4 regions of the Sphingobacterium paramultivorum genome follow, and region 1 is predicted to be linked to each of the others. Evidence: riboswitches for the same ligand, from Rfam matches in the RefSeq annotation. Region 1 holds a riboswitch; each other region holds the start of a gene.
What was found. A riboswitch is a leader RNA that binds a small molecule or an ion and turns the genes downstream of it on or off. The one in region 1 is predicted to bind S-adenosylmethionine.

Region 1 (4,995 bases):
GGCGTGTATCGGAAGAATCTTTTGTTAAGGAATTCGCTTCCGGTTGGCTGGATAATTTGAAGGTCCGTGGATCCTGGGGCCAACTCGGAAATCAGAATACCGGCAACTATCCGTATCAACCCGTATTGGGACTTACCGGAAATTATTCTTTTGATAATAGTACGCTAAATTCAGGTGTCGCTCAACAAGGGTTAAACAACCCGATTATTAAATGGGAAACAACAACGATGACCGATGTGGGATTGGACCTGAGTCTGTTTAAAAATTTAGATATCACTTTTGACTGGTATAAAAAGAGGACGACCGATATTCTAAGACAGTCACAGATTACTGCAATCGTTGGTTTGGGGGCACCTTACGTAAATGATGGAATTGTCGAGAATAAAGGTGTTGAGTTGGGAATTACTTATCGTAATCAGATTACTACGGGAGCATTGGAAGGTTTACGCTATCAGCTCGGTGCAAACCTCGATCGTTTCAAAAACAAGCTGGTCAAATTTGGCGAGCCTGAAATCGGCGGCTATACGATCAAAAAAAATGGCTATGCGATGGACAGCTTTTATACCTACGAAGTCATCGGCATATTTCAATCCGATGCCGAAGTAGCGGGGTCGCCTAAGCAGTTTAATGATAATACACTGGCAGGAGATCTTAAGTATCGGGATGTCAATGGGGACGGAAAAATCGATGCGAACGACAGAACAATTATTTCCGGTGTAGATCCAAAACTGAACTATAGTTTTAATCTAAGTGCAAGTTTTAAGGGCTTTGACTTTTCGGCTCTATTACAAGGGGTATATGGCGTCAAATCCTATGTTTCGGGCTGGGGTGTAACCCCATTTGTGCAAGGCAGTCCGCCGACAAAAGACTGGTTAGACCGTTGGACACCTGAAAACCCTTCGACAACGATGCCCCGTATTTATTGGGGTTGGAGTGCTCCGGAGAAATTCAGCCGTGCTTCCAGCTATTTTATACAGGATGCTTCATACTTCAGGTTGAAAAATCTTGTGTTCGGATACACTTTACCTGAAGGGCTGTTGAAAAAATATAAAATTGACCGCCTAAGGGTTTATTTTTCGGGTGATAACCTCCTTACTGCGACCAAATTTAAGGGCTTGGACCCTGAACGCTATGGAAATGGTGATCTGGTACAGTATCCACAAAACAAGATTTATTCATTTGGTGTACAAGTTAACTTTTAAGTGCTATGAAAAAGAAATTTATAACAGCGTTGATGCTATCCGGACTATTTTTGGGTTCCTGTAACAGTGCCTTGGACCTTAATCCTTTGGATCAGATCGCTTCGGACAACTATTTTAGCAAAAAATCGGATTTTGATAATGCATTGGCCGGTGTATACGCGTCATTGCAGAGTGAGGCTTTCTCCTATGGGATGCCTTTCCGGGACTGTCTGACCGACAATGGCTACAATCAGTTCAACTCAGGTAGCGTCAATGAAATCGTAGGTGGGAATTTAAATCCGACCACAGGGGGGTATGAAACCGGAATTTATAACGATGCTTATGTGGGAATAGGACGTGCCAATCGCCTGATCGAGAAGCTTCAGGGCTATAACGGCTCCGATATGAACGATGGGGAGAAGAAGAACATGGAAGCCGAAGCCCGCTTTATCCGTGCTTTTGTTTACTTCCAATTGTACAGTATTTATGGTGAGGTGCCGCTTGTGCTTACTTCCCTCAGTCTGGAGAATCAGCGTCAGCCAAAGGAAACTGCAGAGAATATTCTAAAACAGATTCGGGCCGATCTGGATTTTGGGATCGCCAACTTAGCGGCTAAACCTTATTTCAATAATGGGGGGCATGCGACCGCAAGTTCAGCAAAAGCCTTGAAAGCACGGGTTTTACTGTTTGCGGCTTATGGCGACAAAGGGGTGCCCGATTTAGCAATTTTGAAAGAGGTAAAAGACTTATGCACCGATGTCATGAAAGAGTATACTCTGAGTACAGCTTTTGAAAATGTCTTTCGCGATGCAACACAGAAGAACAATACCGAGATTATCTTTTCGGTCAATTTTTTGGCACCGAATAATACAGCCCCCTGGGACATGTATTTAGGCGATTGGATTGCTGCTTCACCTTTACAAAACCTGGTGGATACCTATGAATGCAAAGATGGTCTGCCTTATGGTGAATCACCCTTGACTGACCGAGCTAATCCCTTCAAAGATAGGGATCCGCGCTTGAGCAAAACAATTTTCGTGGATCATCCCGACTTTGGCGGCGGTAAGATCCATACACCGTCCAATCCGCGGCCTACAGGTTATGGGGTGTTGAAATTTTTGGATCCGGCCAACTTACCTTTTGGCTTTTCAACATTGAGCCAACAGGATGCGGTTGTACTGCGGTTTGGGGAGGTGTTATTGATGTATGCCGAAGCACAAAATGAAATTGCCGGACCAGATCCATCGGTTTACGATGCCATGAATACCCTGAGGAGCCGCGTTCAGATGCCCGGGTTTCCTGCCGGTTATACCAAGGAAAAAATGCGCGACCGTATCCGCCACGAAAGAAGGGTTGAACTTGCTTTCGAAGGACTACGGCATTACGACCTGATTCGTTGGCATATCGCAGGCGAAGTACTCAATGCGGTCAAAGACAGTAAAGTGCCCTATCATTTTGAAGACAAATTTTACCGCTGGCCATTACCACAAACAGAAATTGAGAAAAGCGCAGGTGTGTTAATTCAGAATCCAAACTATAAATAATAAGATTATCGCCTTCTTTTAAATCGGCAATTTCCTAAACCAACCACAGCAGCGCGCACGAAGTCCTTTCGATGCGCGCTTTTTTTACCGATAACGATTATTGTAAAGGAATCAGGACATTCTGTTCCAAGCGTACAGGGACATGCTTCACCGAGGTAAAACCGTCTTCCTTGGAAATGATGTTGGAAAGATCCAGTCCTCTTTTGGAGAACGTACTGATCAAAGCTGTTCTAAAGGTTGCCTTGGCTGAACCCCAGCCTTGTCCTAAGATGGTGTCATTGTTGAGCTGTATCAGTTCATCTGTTGAGTAATAACTGAATTTTTCCAGTAAGTGTTGGTAAAGATTTGTTGTAGTAGCCATACAATTTAAAAATTTAAAGGATTAAACCATAAACTGTATCCAGATCTTGTTGGGAAAATAATCGTTCTGCGACGTTTATTTTGGTCGAAACCCGTATTAATTTACCACCGCGGTGCCTGCACTCGGTTGGTATTGCATCATGCAATTCTGAATACTCTACAAATATAGTAGATTATTTTTTATAATAAAAAATATTTTTGTTTTTAAGGGTAAATGAACGTTAGCAACAGGAATAGGGAGGTCAAAAGCGAGGCGCGTTGTTGGCTGTGATTTGGTTATGAAGCGGATAGCTGGGCGAAAAATTTATCATGTTACTGTAATCTCATCGAAAATACTTTTAAAAATAGAGATAAGACAATACTTTTGCGCCATGAATAGAATTGCGGAAATTAACGAATACATTGCTGCCGAACGCGAGGTATTATTGCAACACCCTTTGTATCGTAAGATCAAAACGATCAAGAATCTACGTTCTTTTACAGAAGGGCATGTGTACGCTGTATGGGATTTTATGTCTTTACTAAAAGCTTTACAGATTAAATTGACCTGTACGACTTTACCTTGGTTTGCGAGTGAGAATCCATCAACACGCTATCTAATCAACGAAATTGTATTGGCTGAGGAGTCGGATGAATATATTGATGGCCGCCGTTTGAGCCATTTTGAGATGTATCTGGACGCCATGGATGCCATGGGTGCCGACCTTCATCTGGTCAACAAATTTATTGCTCACGCCAAAAAATCGAGTAACATATTCGATGTCATTGCAACGACCACATTGGACAAGCGGATCAAAGACTTTTTGAATTTTACATTCGAAGTGATTGCTGAGGGCGAGGTGCATAAAATTGCTGCTGCATTTACATTTGGACGCGAAGATCTTATCCCGGGAATGTTTACCTCTATTTTGGAAGAAATTAAAACAAATTTCCCTACAGCCAATCTGGATAGCTTTATCTATTATTTTCAACGTCATATTGACCTTGATGGCGATGAGCACGGGCCTTTGGCGATGCAGATGATCACAGATCTCGGGAAGGACGATGAGGTTAAATGGACAGAAATGAAAGAGATCAGTAAAATTGCGCTACAAAAAAGAATACAGTTGTGGAATGCAATAGAAGATTCCTTATACGGATAATCTATTATTATACCGTCGAGAAAGGCCTTTCAAATCATGATTTGAAAGGCCTTTTTTATGTGCTGTAAAAAAGGATATTGCAAGGGCTTCTTGGCAGATATTGGTCTTTTTGTTTGAATTGATGAAAAAATGTCTTTTTTCCATAACATATTGGCGTTTGTGAAGAAATCCAAGTTCCAATAAGTGTCTAAGTTTGCTACGCAAAAAAATTACATAGCACACGTGAACTTTTTTCCTCCCTATTGGGCAAAAGGAATACTAACCATGGGATTGTTAGTATTCGCTATTTCGGACACCTTCGCCCTCGATTCTTTGCGCATGTCCCTGAAAGACATGATCGACAAAGCGCTACAGAACAGTAAATACATCGAGCAGTCCTATTTGCAGCTCAAAGAAACTGAGGTGGCAGTACAGCAGCAACGCATGGAGTTGCTACCCAAAATTTCCGCCAGAGCTTCTGCTAGTTATGCGAGTAATATGCCTGTGTATGACCAGGGGCTTTTAAATAAACCTTCCCAGCATGATATCATTCATTACTTGTACGATAGCGGCCTGGATTTTTATCTGAACCTCTACAATGGGCATCGGGACCTAATGAAAATTGAGTCCAAAAAATTGGAAAATGAGCTGGCCAGAATCGATTGGAAGAATGCCGCAGCGCAGACGAAATTGGAGGTTTGCAATCTTTTTTTGGATTTGGAACTGTCGTATAGTAACCGATCTTTAATCGAGCAGGATATTGCTGATCAACGGGTACAGCTCAAAGAG
Region 2 (4,995 bases), 950 kb from region 1:
GCGATTTTTCAGAACGATTATGATCATCCCAATTTTGATGGGCCAAAATAATGGGACCGCCCAATAAAGCGAAAGAAATACCTGTCGCTAACGCATACCTTGTTTGTACAAAACGGTTGAGAAACCGAACAAATGCTATTGCTCCCAGTCCGATCCAGATCGCAAACGCATAAAAAGATCCTACGTAAGCATAATCTCGTTCCCGAGGTTGCATAGGAGTTTGGTTGAGATAAACAACGATCGCTATTCCCGTAAACACAAACAGTAAGGTCAAGACCAAGGTATAAGGTTTATTGTTCCGGTACAACCAGATCGCTCCGGCTATTCCCAGTAGCAGTGGAAGGAAAAAATAGGTATTCCGGCTCGGGTCATGCTTCTGTGATTGGGATATTTTATCTTGCCCCCCCAAACGCCAATTATCCAATGGTTTAATCCCCGACAACCAGTTGCCGTCACTATAGGTCCCATACCCTTGCCTGTCATTCTGTCTACCGACAAAATTCCACAAGAAATATCGGGTATACATATCGCCCAGTTGAAAATTAAAAAAGAACTTAAAATTATCAGAGAATTGTGGCTGCTGCCCCTCCTTCAAATTGAGGTAACTCCTATAATAAGCTTGATGGGCTCCATCTTGACTATATATGCGGGGAAAGAAAGTTTCCTTATCAAACGTATACTTATCGACCTGACTAAAAGGAATATAACCTGATTCATCTTTGCGATAACCGGTTTTACTCTCGACACCAACGACCTGTGAATCATAATTGGGTCCTTTGAGTAAAGGTTCCCGGATATATTGCTCCCGGCTCAGATAACCCAAAAAAGAAAACACATTGTCTGGCGCATTATTGTTTAACGAGGGATTCGCTTTTCCACGGATCAAAACCATGGTATAGGAGCTATACCCAAATAGAATAAAACAAAAGACCAGTAGTCCGGTATGGAGTGTATATTGCTGCTTTTTATAAGAATAATATAGGCCATAAATGAGGAAGCCCCCCAACAGCAGACACATGAAGAAGATGCCTGAGCCAAAGCCCAAACCTAGCGAGTTTACAAATAAGAGATCCACTTTAGCAGCTAGACCGACCAACCATTGAATAATTCCCCACAAAACGGCCCCCAAGATCAGCACTCCTACCAGGAAAGCTTTTACTGTACCTTTCGCATTAACCTGTCCTGCTCTTCTGAAATAGACAACCATCGCTATAGCCGGGATTGCCAACAGATTTAATAGGTGCACTCCGATTGAAAGGCCCATAACAAAAGCAATAAAAACCAGCCAACGATCGCTACCTTCTTCATCTGCACGCACTTCCCACTTTAAAATTGCCCAAAAAACAATCGCTGTACACAATGAAGACATCGCATATACCTCAGATTCAACAGCCGAATACCAGAATGAATCACTGAAGCAGAAAGCCATTGCACCAACTAAACCCGCAGCAAAAATTTGGAAATAATTCGATAATTGAACTTTCTCTTGCCTGTTGAGTATCCTTTTGGCAATTGCTGTTATCGTCCAGAATAAAAATGTAACAGTAAGCCCACTGCAGATTGCGGATCCAATATTCATCCAATAGGCAATTTTACCTGCATTACCAAAAGCCAGGTTGGAAAATATATTCTGAATAAGAAGAAATAATGGTGCTCCCGGTTGGTGTGCCACTTCTAGCTTGTAGGCACAGGCAATAAATTCACCACAATCCCACCAGCTTACCGTCTTTTCAACGGTGGCGATATATACACATGTAGCAATTAGTCCGCAAGCAAAGCCGAGTAGAGAATTTAATCTAGTGTACTTCATAAGGTCAATTTGGTCTATTGTTAAAATCCTTTTTAGCACTTTAAGTTAAAAAGTTATCCTGACTCCAATAAGTTAATTAACACTATTTAACACAAGTATCTGACTATAAACAGGCTACTCAACCCTGAATATAGAGACCGACCTAAACCACACTATCGAAATTATGGACTTATTTCGGGCTTTCACAACTAATATTACAATAAAAAAAGGAAGCTTATTGGCTCCCTTTTCGTATTATTTTTATGAGTTAGGCTAGTTTTTCAACAATTTTCTTTGTTGGACCAGGATTACTCATCGTATAGAAATGTAATACCGGAGCGCCAAATTTAATCAGCTCCTGACATTGTTGCACCAACCACTCCTCACCGACTTGTCTGACGTCGGCATTCGTTTTACATGCTGAAACAGCATCGCTCAGTTCCTCCGGAATATCTAAATGAAATATCCTTGGTAAGGTCACCAACTGCTTTTTCGTTGTCAATGGTTTTAATCCTGGAATAATAGGCACATGGATTCCATTGTCTCTACATTTTGTTACAAACTCTTTGTATTTTTCAACATTAAAGAACATCTGAGTCACAATAAACTCTGCTCCCATATCGACTTTTTGTTTCAGATATTTAAAATCAGTATTGAAATTTGGCGATTCAAAATGCTTTTCGGGATATCCCGCTACTCCGATGCAAAAATCAGTCTTTTCCGATGTGATAATGTCTTCATGCAAATACTTTCCTTTATTCATATCAGTTACCTGTTCCAATAGGTCTGTTGCAAAAGCATGTCCACCATCGCTCGGTATGAAATCGGCATCGCCTTTACGTGCATCTCCCCGCAATACCAAGACGTTATCTATCCCCAGGAAGTTCAAATCGATCAGGGCATTTTCAGTTTCCTCTTTTGTAAAACCACCACATATCAAATGGGGCACCGCATCTACTTTATATTTATTCATGATTGCAGCACATATCGCCACTGTCCCAGGACGTTTACGATAGGAAACGCGTTCCAGTAATCCACTCGCATGCTCTTTATAGATATAATCTTCCCGATGGTAGGTTACGTCGATAAAAGGAGGTTTAAACTCCATCAGTTCATCCATGGTTTTAAAAATACTTTGGATGCCCTGCCCTTTTGCCGGTGGCAATAGCTCAAAAGAAAACAATGTTTTTCCTTTGGCATTCTGGATATGATCGATAATCTTCATTAAAAAACTGTTTTTAGTTTGGTTGGCTTACATCGAAACGCACAAGTCGAGGAATCGTTTATCTACATGTAACTTATCTTTCCCACATGGAGTAGGGTAGAATTTAGCACCTTGAACAATACAGGTTGCTAAGGCTTCAACGGGTCTAGTCCCTCGGCCTTTCTCTATAAGCGTTGCTAATATCGTTTTAAAAAATCAAAAGACAAAAATATTTTTTCGAAAAGGCAAAAATAGCGGCAAAAAGACTGCAATAAATGCGGCTTCAGGTTTATTCCCAGTCAACAACAGGAATTTACGCTCCACCAAAAGTAAAAGACTTAAAAAAACAGATAAAATTAACGATCGAGGATCATCGACAGCGAAGATATTGACTATGCCACAACAGGATTGGCTAAAGATTCGCTGCCAGGGAATTCCGTAGATTTTTGAGATAAAATGTGATCAATAAGAGTCCTGTAACATGGTACTCCTCTTTCGATCCAAATTTAAAACCATCAAATAAATATTGATAGGCGACTAATGCATTTTTTTCGTTGTAAAATAATTCCTTCCAAGAATCGGGAACATCTGCCCATGCCTTGAGCACAATGCCATTCTCAGCATAAATAATGGGTGATTCAACACCATCCATTCGATAATCGTGATGTGTACCAGAACTTGATATGTGTTGGAAATAAGCGATAGAATAATCTACAAAATTCAATGCCCTAGCTTTTATCTCCTTTTCACTTTCTGATTTTACAGGGGCATTTCGCCATAGATTCACTTGGCTATCAAATTTGCTGGGGGTCTCCCGGATAGGGGTTTTATCTAACGCAAAGTTGATATAAAGTCTTTCGCTAGTGGGTATACGTGCTGAGCTAAACTGTGAAAAATCACCTCTCAGCTGAACAAAATCGCTTTTTACCTTAATAATATCTAATGCGAGGCTACCTTTTTTCTCATCGGTCAATTCTAATCGATCGCCGTTGAATCTATACTTACCGAAGAGTAAGATATCATCGATCGCCATGACAAACTTGTCTTTATCATGGAGAGAGAGAAAGGACCGATATATCGTAGGATCATTACCATAGGTATCTGCCTCGACATTTTGGGGTGATTCTCTTTTTACTTTATGATACTCTTCATTTGAATAGCCCAATATCATTTGGTAATTGCCTTCAGGAAAGTCCTTTTTCTTCCCAAAGAAAGCACAAGAAGACAACGAGAATACGAATAGCAGCAGTAATAACGGTTTCAAAATCAATCAATAATTATGGCCAGTAATAATATACAGACCAAGATAAGAAATTACTGCAATAGTTCGTATACTGCTATTTATTTGAATAAGCTCGGGGATATGCTTATTCTTTATAAAGATCCACCAAGCCTTCTGGCAATTCAACTTCAATGATCTCCTCTTCGCCATCGATTCCTAAGATCAAATCATCAGACAACGGGAACATCAGTTCTTTACCGTCCATATTTACCGAGGCGACAAATTGTTGTGGAAATTCCTGGACATCTGTTATTTGCCCCAGTTCACCATGGTTTTCATCAATCACTAAAAAACCGATTAAATCAGTATATCTAAAATCATCTGGATCGCGCTCGGGCATCTTATCATTGGAAAGATATAGCTTTTTACGGACAAGTACTTGAGCCTTATCGATATGATCCACATCCTCAAATGTCACATACGCTGTACTATTTTTTTGAAATTTAATGGTATCAACAAAATAAGGAACAAGCTTTTTGTTCACTTCCACAAAGACAACATCGATATTCAAACTCTCGTATTCCTCGAATTCAAAAAACAGTTGTACTTCTCCTTTAAGACCTCTTGTTTTACTGATGTAACCGATGTAAAAGCTTTGATCAATAGTCATATATTTCGTATTTAGCGATTAGCTGTGAGACATGATTTGGCAAACCATTAGCCTATTGGCTGTTTCAAAAAAAGCCGGCTCAAGATTGAGTCGGCTTTCTCGAATACTTT
Region 3 (4,995 bases), 1.1 Mb from region 1:
GTCTGTATATTGCTGGTTTTCATTGAAAACTTTAGATAAAATATAGTTGGAAGATCCATTAAAAATACCGCTGACAGAATGAAGTAATTCATTGTCATAGTACTCTTCTAAATTCCGTATAATAGGAATACTTCCGCAAACGGCACCTTCATACAATAAACTGGTGCCATATTCATGTTGGATATCAACCAGCTCTTCCAAATGGGTGGCAATCATTTTTTTATTGGCAGATACCACATTTTTTCCCGATTTCAAGGCACGAACAGTTAGTTGATAGGCTGCTTCGGCATCATCTATTAGTTCGACAACAGTGTTAATTTCTGGGTCACCTAAAATTGTTTCCGCGTCGGTAGAAAATAGATCTGCTGGTAGCGAGCGCTTTTTATCTCCGTTTTTAATGACAAATTTTTTGATCTCCAGATTAAGATTTTTGGTTTTGATGATATCGTAAAGACCTTGGCCTACTACACCAAACCCAAACATCCCTATTGTTAATTTATTACTCATATCTCTTCTTAAATTCTCTTATATATATTATTTATTCTCTTATACTAATTCGTTTAGGTATTCTTTTTGTTCCCGCAGAAAGTTGCTGATGATTTTTGTGAGTTTTTTTGTTTCGATCAAAAATCCATCGTGGCCATAGGTAGATTCAATCTCCTGATAGTGGGCATTCGGAACATGTTGAGCGATGAATTGTTGCTCTTGTGGAGGAAACAACAAATCTGTATTGACGCTCAATACTAAAGTTGGACAGTCGATGCTCGCTAAAGCGGATTCGATAGATCGTCTTCCCCGACCTAGATTATGGCTGTCCATTGCTTTGGTTAGGAAGTAATAGCTGTACGCATTATAGCGTTTCACCAATTTTTCACCCTGATAGTTTTGATAGGAGGATGCTTTATAATGATCGAGTTTTTCGTTATCATCCTCCTTTTGTGTGTTGGCATACGTTGTATAGTTGCGGTAAGACAACAGTGCCATAGCGCGTGCAACTTTTAAACCCTTAGCTCCGCCATCGGGATGATTGGCGTAAAAGGTTCGATCAGTTGTGATGGCAAGACGTTGACTTTCATTGAATGCAATACCCCATGGTGAATGGACGGCATTTGTTCCAACGACGATTAGATGGTTGATGGCTATACTGTGCGATACGGCCCATTCCAATGCTTGTTGACCGCCTAATGAGCCCCCAATAAGGATCTCTATTTGTTTGATATCCAGGTAGTCTGCAAGAAATTGATGTGCGTTGACCAAATCCCTTACTGTAAATTCAGGAAAAGATAGGTAGTAGGGCTGTCCAGTAGCTGGGTTTACAGATAGCGGATTACTGCTATTATATGCTGATCCTATGACATTGGCGCAGATAATATAATAATCGTTTGAATCAAACAATTCACCTGTTCCAAAAAGACCGGACCACCAATCCAGTACATCTGCATTAGCCGTTAGTGCATGGCAAACCCAGATCACATTACTGCGATCTGCATTGGGTTTGCCAAATGTTTCATAACTGATTTGTAAATCAGTAAGCTCTCTTCCATTTTCAAATACAAAAGGCTCCGGGTGCAGATAAATATGCTTACTCATTTTACGTTTAAGTTTAAGCCGAAAAAATCTGATTATTTAATTTTATCAAAAGCTTGTTGTAAATCAGCTTTGATGTCATCAATATGTTCTATTCCTACAGAAAGACGTAATAAACCTTTGAACACTCCAGCATTGGCTTGATCTTCATCACTCAATTGTTGGTGAGTAGTCGCTGCTGGATGGATAATCAATGACTTCGTATCACCGACGTTGGCCAAGTGACTGATCAATTCTAAGCTGTCGATAAAGCTATTGGCCTTTTGTGCTGCGTCACCTTTGAGCTGGAAAGAAAGCACTGCACCATAGCCATTTTTAAGGTATTTTTGTGCGTTAGCGAAGCTCGGAGAACTTTTTAAGCCCGGATAGTTTACTTTTTCTACCTGTGGATGCGCCTCAAGCCATTTAGCTACCTCTAAAGTGTTGTCTACATGGCGTTGCACCCGTAAAGACAGGGTTTCAAGCCCTTGTAATAATAAGAATGAATTGAAAGGGGAGAGTGCTGGCCCGAAATCTCGAAGCCCTTCCACACGTGCCCGAATGGCAAATTGAATATTTCCAAACGGTCCGCCTTCACCGAAAACTTCGGAAAAAACTAAGCCATGATAACCTTCAGATGGTTCGGAAAATTGAGGGTATTTTCCGTTGCCCCAATTGTAGTTTCCGCCGTCGACGATGACACCGCCAATGCTTGTACCATGTCCACCGATCCATTTAGTAGCCGATTCAACAACAACATTCGCACCATACTCCAAAGGTTTAAATAAATAACCTCCAGCTCCAAAAGTATTATCGACGATTAATGGTAAGTCATATTTTTTTGCTACGGCAGCAATTTTCTCAAAGTCTGGAATATTGAAACTTGGGTTTCCAATTGTTTCAACATAGATGGCCTTTGTTTTATCATCAATGAGGGCTTCAATTTTATCTGCCTCGGCGTCCGTTGCAAAACGAGCTTCGATGCCCAGGCGTTTAAAAGAAACTTTAAACTGGTTAAATGTACCGCCGTATAAGTTGGATCCGGCAACAAAATTGTCACCACTTTCCAAGATATTATTTAATGCAATAAACTGTGCCGCCTGGCCAGATGCAACAGCAACAGCAGCGACTCCACCTTCCAGTGCCGCAATACGTTGTTCGAAAACATCCGTAGTAGGGTTCATAATCCGTGTATAGATATTGCCGAACTGCTTTAATGCAAATAAGTTTGCGCCGTGTTCGGCATTTTCAAATACAAAAGATGTTGTTTGATATATAGGAACTGCTCTAGATCCCGTAGTAGGATCAGCGACTTGGCCAGCGTGAACCTGAAGAGTTTCGAATTTTAAATTTTTGTTTGAAGACATAATATATCAGATTTTAAGGGTTCAAAAAGAAATTGCTAAGTAAAAAGAGAAGCATACACACCTCGTTGAAGGGTCTGTTAAATCTTTATCCAAGAAAAAGGAAATGATTTTTAACAAGCATGGAAGTGCATATGCATACGCATTCGCATCAATACAGTTGTACGATGACTTACACTTTCGCTTATCGTGTGGTTCACTTGTGTTGAACCTGAATTTTTAATGGACTTCAGTAGTTTAATAATCATTGTCTTATGTCATTTATATGCTCCAAAACGATATTGTTTTGGACAGGAATTGGCACCTTTTCAAACAAATTGAAGGTTGCCAGTGGGTCATTGAGCCAGTCTCTCGCCACTTCTTTATAAATCAAGACCTACTGATTAAGGGAGGTGTTGATTAGAAATCTTCTTTCGAAGACGACACAAATATAAACTCTTTTTTTATTAAAGCAAAAGAAAAGCTATTTTTTAGTTAAAGGAATTTTAAATAACATACCGATCGGGATCGCATATCGTCGGATGAAACCGGATAAATAACTGTCAATCGGGTATTATGATTTCTTTAAGTTGATCCGTTCCGCAATTTGATTTAAATCTGTTAAAAGAGGTTTAAGTGCATCAATTCTACTATGGATATCATACGCTAGGTGGCGATTCGTCTTTTTGCTTAACGATAGTGAAAGACCCACCAAATGGGAGTTGACCTGATAAGAGAGTGCTTGAAAATGGTGGATATGTGACCAATCCATCCATTTATGCTCGGGTTCTTTTTTCATTTGATTGATAGCGTCTGAAAATAGCGCCATGGCAGTCTGCGCTTTTTTGCGAGCCAGTCGTATATCAAAAGAACTTTGTTTCTCTTCCGACAGACGGTTATTGATGGTTTGGAAATAATGCTCGTTGTAAAGGGATACCTCTTTTGCCAGCTGAACCATGCCTGTGCTCTGGCGTACGGGGATCAAGAAATAACCTGCTATAGCCAAGAATGCTCCAATGAGTGTGAAAAGTATTCGGCTGCCTAAAATGAGATTGATATTGCCTTCAAACAAATTGAGCGCAATCACAATTCCCAAGGTAATAAAGATGACACTGACCATATAATTAGATCGGTTGAACAAAAAGAATCCGAAAAGACCTAATGCAGCTATGGTAAGGAGAGCTGGGAGAAAATGAATAGAAATTAAGCAGAATATACCAACTATTATACCCGAGAATGTGCCTACAATACGCTCTATATTACGCTTTTTTGTCATTGAAAATGCTGGTCTGGCAACAATAGCGATCGTCAGTAAGATCCAATAGGTATATTTAAAATCCAAAAATAAAATACCGATCAATGCGCCTGTTCCAAAAAGAAGAGCCATCCGAACTGCAAATCGAAAAAGCGGGTTATTCAGATGGAGTTTACTTTTTAGATCAGCAAGATTGCGCAAAGGTCGATTGATAAATTGCTGGTACTCACTGCTGTCAATCTTATCCTGAATTTCCTGATTTTGATAAAAAGCTACCTGAATTCGGCTGAGTACTTCAATAATTGCTTCGATGTTGCTTATGATCGAACATAATATACTTTTTGCTTGACCGGTCTGCTGTTCTTGAATTTCTTTTAAATCCTGTAAGAGGGCATTAATTTTAAAGTTATTGTGATATAATTGATGCGCATACCGAAACCTCTTGTTAGGTTGTGAAAAGCTATCAATTTCTAAAGCTAATAATTTGATTGTGTGACGAATTAAAGGGAGGCTGCCCGTGTCTGCAAGATTTTTGCGAATCGCATCATAGTCGTGATCAAGTGCAATAATTAACTCATGAAGGTCAATTAACCCATAAACCTGACTGAGCCAATAATTGCTTTTATGCCACTGTTGACTTATGATTTTTTTTTCTCGAAAAAGAAGAGACCTGATTTGTTCCTGTTGTTCGCTGATCAGGCCATGAATTTTGCCTACGCGACTGTACGTTATATTCAAAGGAATATTGGGATCGTAAGACTGTGATCGTATCAATAGAAATTGGGACAATCCATGAAAACCATTGGCCATCGCATGTTTTAGCGAGCGATA
Region 4 (4,995 bases), 270 kb from region 1:
CGTACCTAGCCCAAGTTTTTCGTGGAATTCGGCGGCAGATCTTTCTGCAAAAGTCCTGTCTCCTGAGAATCTTTTGGCGATCGGCGTCCAATTTTTGTTGGTCTTTGTTACTGCTCTTGTTGGGGCCGTACTATTAAGAAAACCGTTAAAGTCACTTTTAGTCGTTTTTCCTTTCATCTTTGTATTAACGATACTCGCATTGGTTTTAGCTGGCAATAGTACGGTAAAGGAGTATAATCTGGAAGCTGTTATTTTTAGCTTGGGTATTGGTTTGCTGATCAGCAACTTGTTCAAGCTGCCCTCCTGGTTCAAAGAAGCACTTTCTACAGAATTATATGTGAAAATTGGCTTAGTGCTATTAGGAACAACGGTTATATTTGGCGAGATATTAAAAGCTGGAACTTTAGGGCTTATTCAGGCTTTGGTCGTTGTATTGTCAGTGTGGTATTTTGCATTTTGGCTTTGTAGGAAATTGAAAGTGGATCAGGAAATGGCGTTGATGCTTTCGTCGGCTGTTTCAATTTGTGGTGTATCGGCGGCTATTGCTACATCTGGAGCCATTAAAGGAGATCCTAAAAAGCTATCTTATGTTGTTTCTCTTGTTTTGATTACTGCGATCCCCATGATGATTTTAATGCCTTACTTTGCAGCATGGATGGGCTTATCGCAAGAAGTTACCGGAGCCTGGCTGGGAGGGAGTATCGATACCACTGGAGCAGTCGTTGCTTCCGGTTCGCTGGTAGGTGAGGAAGCGTTAAAAATTAGTACTATAGTAAAATTTTCTCAAAATGTCTTACTTGGCATTGCCGCCTTTGCTATCAGTGTTTATTGGACATATTCGCATTCCAAAAGTGCAGAAAATGCGGAGAAACCTACATTAAAAATTATTTGGGAGCGTTTTCCGAAATTTGTCCTGGGTTTTGTCTTTGCATCTTTGCTATTTTCTTTTGTAATTAACGCTGAGCAAATCAATAGTGTTAAAGCAGAATTAAAAAGTATACAAGGCTTGTGGTTTGCACTGGCTTTTACATCGATAGGTCTGGAAACGAATTTTAAAGAACTGTTTGTACATAATAATAAGAAGCCATTGTATGCATTTCTGATCGCACAGACTTTCAATATCATGCTCACATTGGTAATCGCCATACTGTTATTTAGGTAAATTTTAGTGCTACTTTTTTCCATGTTGTTGCATTCATGTTTCTCGGGTATTTCTTGTGGTCTATTGATTTTTATCTCAAAAATATTTCCGCACATAAATAATAACCCTTGATGCATACAACGGTTAACAGAATAGGAGGGATAGAACGAATAATTGACTCGGGGGAAGTAAATAAAACTTTTATTTTCAAAAAGATATGGATATTTAAATAAAATCTACTAACTTTATAGAGTATTCAGAATTGCATCGCGCGATACCAACCGAGTAGAATTACCACGGTGGTTAAATAATATGGGTTTCGGCCAAAAAAACTGAATACAATTTATAGTTTAACCCTTTAAATTTTTAAATTGTATGGCAACAACAAAAAGTCTTTATGAACACTTATCTGAAACGCTTATTCATTATTCGATTAACGAATTAATCCAATTTAATAATGATACGGTGTCGGGCCGGGGGTGGGGATCATCCAAAGCCATATTTCGGGCCGCTCTGTTAAGCACCCTTTCCAAAAAGGGTCTTGATCTATCAAGTATTGTTTCGAGAGAAGACGGTTTTACATCGGTAAAACAAGTTGCGGTGAGATTGGAGGACAATAGGCTTGTGCCGATTGCTTAAGAATTAAAGTACTTATTACGACCTTTCTAATTGATTTATTAAACTAAATAATGAGGGGCAGACTGAAAAGTCTGCTCTAAAATTAAGATAGACTTTCTATCCTTCTTTTAAAAAAGAGTCTACTATCGAATTTACACTCTTTTTCAGGTGTTCTTAATCTATTCCAAATTTCATTAAACTTTTACAATATGAGTGAAAAACCAACACAACAGACCGCCTTGGGCGATGTCGCTGCACGACACCTGGCAATTGCCACCAGAACCGTTCCACAACTTGAAAGTATCTCACCCCGATGGCTAGTACACTTATTGCAATGGACACCTGTGGAATCGGGCGTGTTTCGATTAAACAAAGTTGTCGGCGAAGACAGTATCCAGGTAGACTGTTCCAGACGTGATGAGAGTGTTTTACCACATACATTTGTTGATTATGACGAAAGTCCACGGGAGTATAATTTAAACGCGGTCAATACACTGATAGACGTACATACGCGGGTTTCTGATCTCTACAGCAAGCCCTATAATCAGATCAGTGAACAGTTACGTTTGGCAATTGAGAAAATTAAAGAAAGGCAGGAGAGTGAGCTCATCAACAATACTGATTACGGAATCTTGAGCAATGTCGCGTCCAAACAGATTATTAAGACCAGATCTGGAGCTCCTACACCCGATGACCTGGACGAATTGATCACAAAGGTATGGAAGCAGCCTGGATTTTTTCTGCTTCATCCCCTCACCATTGCGGCCTTTGGGCGCGAATGTACACGTCGTGGTGTCCCACCACCCACGGTGTCACTTTTCGGTTCACAGTTTTTAACCTGGCGCGGCATCCCATTGATTCCCAGTGATAAAGTGCCTATTGTAAATGGGAAGACCAAAATTCTGTTAATCCGCACAGGAGAAGCACGTCAGGGAGTAATCGGTCTTTATCAGCCTAACTTACCGGGTGAACAAACGCCGGGCCTATCCATCAAGTTTACTGGAATCAATGATAAAGCCATTGCCTCTTACCTGATATCTTTATATTGTTCACTGGTCATTCTCGTAGACGATGCTGTGGCTGTATTGGACGATGTTGACATCACACAATACCACAGCTACAATTATAAATAAATCATTCCTTAAAAAATTTTACTATGTCTCATTTAGATATTGATTTCGAAAGATTTCTAACGGAAGAAGCAAATAAGTATTTTAAGGCAGTTCCAACGGAAAACCTCGTATCTCGGGATCTTCCCCGACATGAAATCCATGCTGAAAAACCGGGCTCTAATCCTGAACTGAGAGAATTCCGGTTAGAAGATCCAGCGATCGGTTTTCATGATCCAAGTTTTCATAGGGGAAATGCTACTATCCCTGTAGCTGGGAATGGCAGGCAGCCAGGTATTTACAACCCAGTTCTTCCTCCTGCTACGGGTGTTGATATAGAACCACAGGTCAATAAATTACCCTTTGCAGAAACGCATGAAAAGCCACTTGACACACTAAGAGGAGCATTGCAGCAATTAAGTGGTTTTAAACATACTGCCCAGATACCACTGGCCGATAGTGCCAATTCATTCTATTTCATAAAGTCGGGGGCTGCCTTTGAAAATACGTCTTCCTTGCCTTTCGATACGTTGAAACCCCGTTTTGACGTTCAGTCAATTCGTCGCGACTTTCCTATTCTGCAAGAAACTGTGGGTGGAAGGCCACTTGTTTGGCTGGACAATGCCGCGACGACTCAAAAACCACAAGTGGTTATCGATAGGATATCGCGCTTTTATAAGACTGAAAATTCCAATATACACCGTGCTGCACATGAACTTGCTGCACGTGCTACAGATGCGTACGAAGAATCGCGAAATGTCATTAAAAACTTTCTAAATGCAAGTTCACCCAATGAAATTATATTTACGCGTGGCACGACCGAATCTATCAACCTTGTTGCCAATAGTTGGGGAGACCAGCATTTAGGCCCAGATGATGAGATTATAATTAGCTATCTGGAACATCATGCCAATATAGTTCCCTGGCAGCAATTGAGTCAAAAGAAAGGTTTTAAGATCCGGGTAATCCCTGTTGATGAGCAGGGAAATTTGCTTTTTGATGAGTATAGCAAACTGCTCAGTTCTCGGACGAAATTAGTCTCTTTTACTCATGTCAGTAATGCACTGGGTACAATAACACCGGCAAAAGCCATTATTGATTCGGCACATCGTGTAGGGGCCAAAGTACTGTTGGACGGGGCTCAGTCGGTCTCCCATATCGCGATAGATCTCCAATACCTAAATCCCGATTTCTTTGTGTTTTCTGGACATAAAATATTTGGCCCGACAGGAATCGGCGTGCTCTATGGCAAAGAAGACATCCTAAACAATACCCAGCCTTACCAAAGCGGAGGAAACATGATCCGAGATGTCTCTTTTGAAAAAACAGAATTTCATGCTGTGCCCAATCGTTTTGAAGCCGGTACTGGCAATATTGCCGATGCTGTTGGCCTGGGGGCTGCAATCCGATATGTGCAGGCTATCGGCATTGATAACATCTATCACTACGAGCATGATCTATTGGATTATGCGACCCGTTCGTTGAAACAGATCGCCGGGGTTACTTTGATCGGTACAGCGACAGAAAAAACCAGTGTACTTTCCTTTACCCTTTCAGGATACAGCAACAGCGAAGTCGGTCAGGCATTGAATGAAGTCGGTATAGCCGTTCGGACAGGTCATCACTGTGCACAGCCAATCCTGAGGAGACTGGGGTATGACTCGTCGGTAAGACCCTCCCTTGCCTTCTACAATACACATCAGGAGATCGATCTCCTCGCGTTGACGGTGGAGAGATTGGTCAGTCGAAACAAACGATTTTACTAATTAAAAGTATGGCAGCTGGCGGTTAGGGGGATCGTTTAGCTGCCAGCTTTTTTTCAGGATATCAGTATAAAAAAGAAGAAATGGAAAAATTTTATAGCACTTTATTTGCCAGACAACAGGCTGCGCATGATATGCCCAGCAACGTTCGTATCTGGGAATGGGCAAGAGATGTATTTCGGCTTATGTTTCCAGAACGTAATTCGAAAAAGCTGCTTACGGTAGAGGCCGTTAAAGCAACTTTTACAATTTTGGAAAATGAGCTATATGATCTTTTGCTGAACAGTAAAGACTGTATAGGCTGTGATCATCGCGAAATTGTCCAACGTTTTTTTGAAAACCTCCCGCATATCTATCATCTGAT

Region 2: it holds a riboswitch for S-adenosylmethionine, as region 1 does, so the genes downstream of both, HS960_RS22400 (methylenetetrahydrofolate reductase) here and HS960_RS26240 (5-oxoprolinase) in region 1, are expected to answer to the same signal.
Region 3: it holds a riboswitch for S-adenosylmethionine, as region 1 does, so the genes downstream of both, HS960_RS04225 (O-acetylhomoserine aminocarboxypropyltransferase/cysteine synthase family protein) here and HS960_RS26240 (5-oxoprolinase) in region 1, are expected to answer to the same signal.
Region 4: it holds a riboswitch for S-adenosylmethionine, as region 1 does, so the genes downstream of both, HS960_RS00670 (5-oxoprolinase) here and HS960_RS26240 (5-oxoprolinase) in region 1, are expected to answer to the same signal.

What each region holds. Positions count from the first base shown of each region.
Region 1 is NZ_CP058555.1:6,321,605-6,326,599, forward strand. Features, by position in the region: gene HS960_RS26230 (SusC/RagA family TonB-linked outer membrane protein) at 1-1,202, shown strand, start outside; gene HS960_RS26235 (RagB/SusD family nutrient uptake outer membrane protein) at 1,208-2,725, shown strand; gene HS960_RS26240 (5-oxoprolinase) at 2,823-3,086, opposite strand; SAM-I-IV-variant riboswitch at 3,153-3,246, opposite strand; gene HS960_RS26245 (DUF3050 domain-containing protein) at 3,457-4,227, shown strand; gene HS960_RS26250 (TolC family protein) at 4,492-4,995, shown strand, end outside.
Region 2 is NZ_CP058555.1:5,371,538-5,376,532, reverse strand. Features, by position in the region: gene HS960_RS22405 (glycosyltransferase family 117 protein) at 1-1,810, opposite strand, end outside; gene HS960_RS22400 (methylenetetrahydrofolate reductase) at 2,058-3,014, opposite strand; SAM riboswitch class I at 3,085-3,187, opposite strand; gene HS960_RS22395 (hypothetical protein) at 3,406-4,257, opposite strand; gene rimM (ribosome maturation factor RimM) at 4,361-4,885, opposite strand.
Region 3 is NZ_CP058555.1:1,035,265-1,040,259, forward strand. Features, by position in the region: gene HS960_RS04215 (homoserine dehydrogenase) at 1-507, opposite strand, end outside; gene HS960_RS04220 (homoserine O-acetyltransferase family protein) at 547-1,590, opposite strand; gene HS960_RS04225 (O-acetylhomoserine aminocarboxypropyltransferase/cysteine synthase family protein) at 1,623-2,933, opposite strand; SAM riboswitch class I at 3,189-3,301, opposite strand; gene HS960_RS04230 (FUSC family protein) at 3,484-4,995, opposite strand, start outside.
Region 4 is NZ_CP058555.1:161,990-166,984, forward strand. Features, by position in the region: gene HS960_RS00665 (YeiH family protein) at 1-1,162, shown strand, start outside; SAM-I-IV-variant riboswitch at 1,389-1,482, shown strand; gene HS960_RS00670 (5-oxoprolinase) at 1,517-1,780, shown strand; gene HS960_RS00675 (family 2A encapsulin nanocompartment shell protein) at 1,969-2,892, shown strand; gene HS960_RS00680 (family 2A encapsulin nanocompartment cargo protein cysteine desulfurase) at 2,916-4,634, shown strand; gene epsC (serine O-acetyltransferase EpsC) at 4,715-4,995, shown strand, end outside.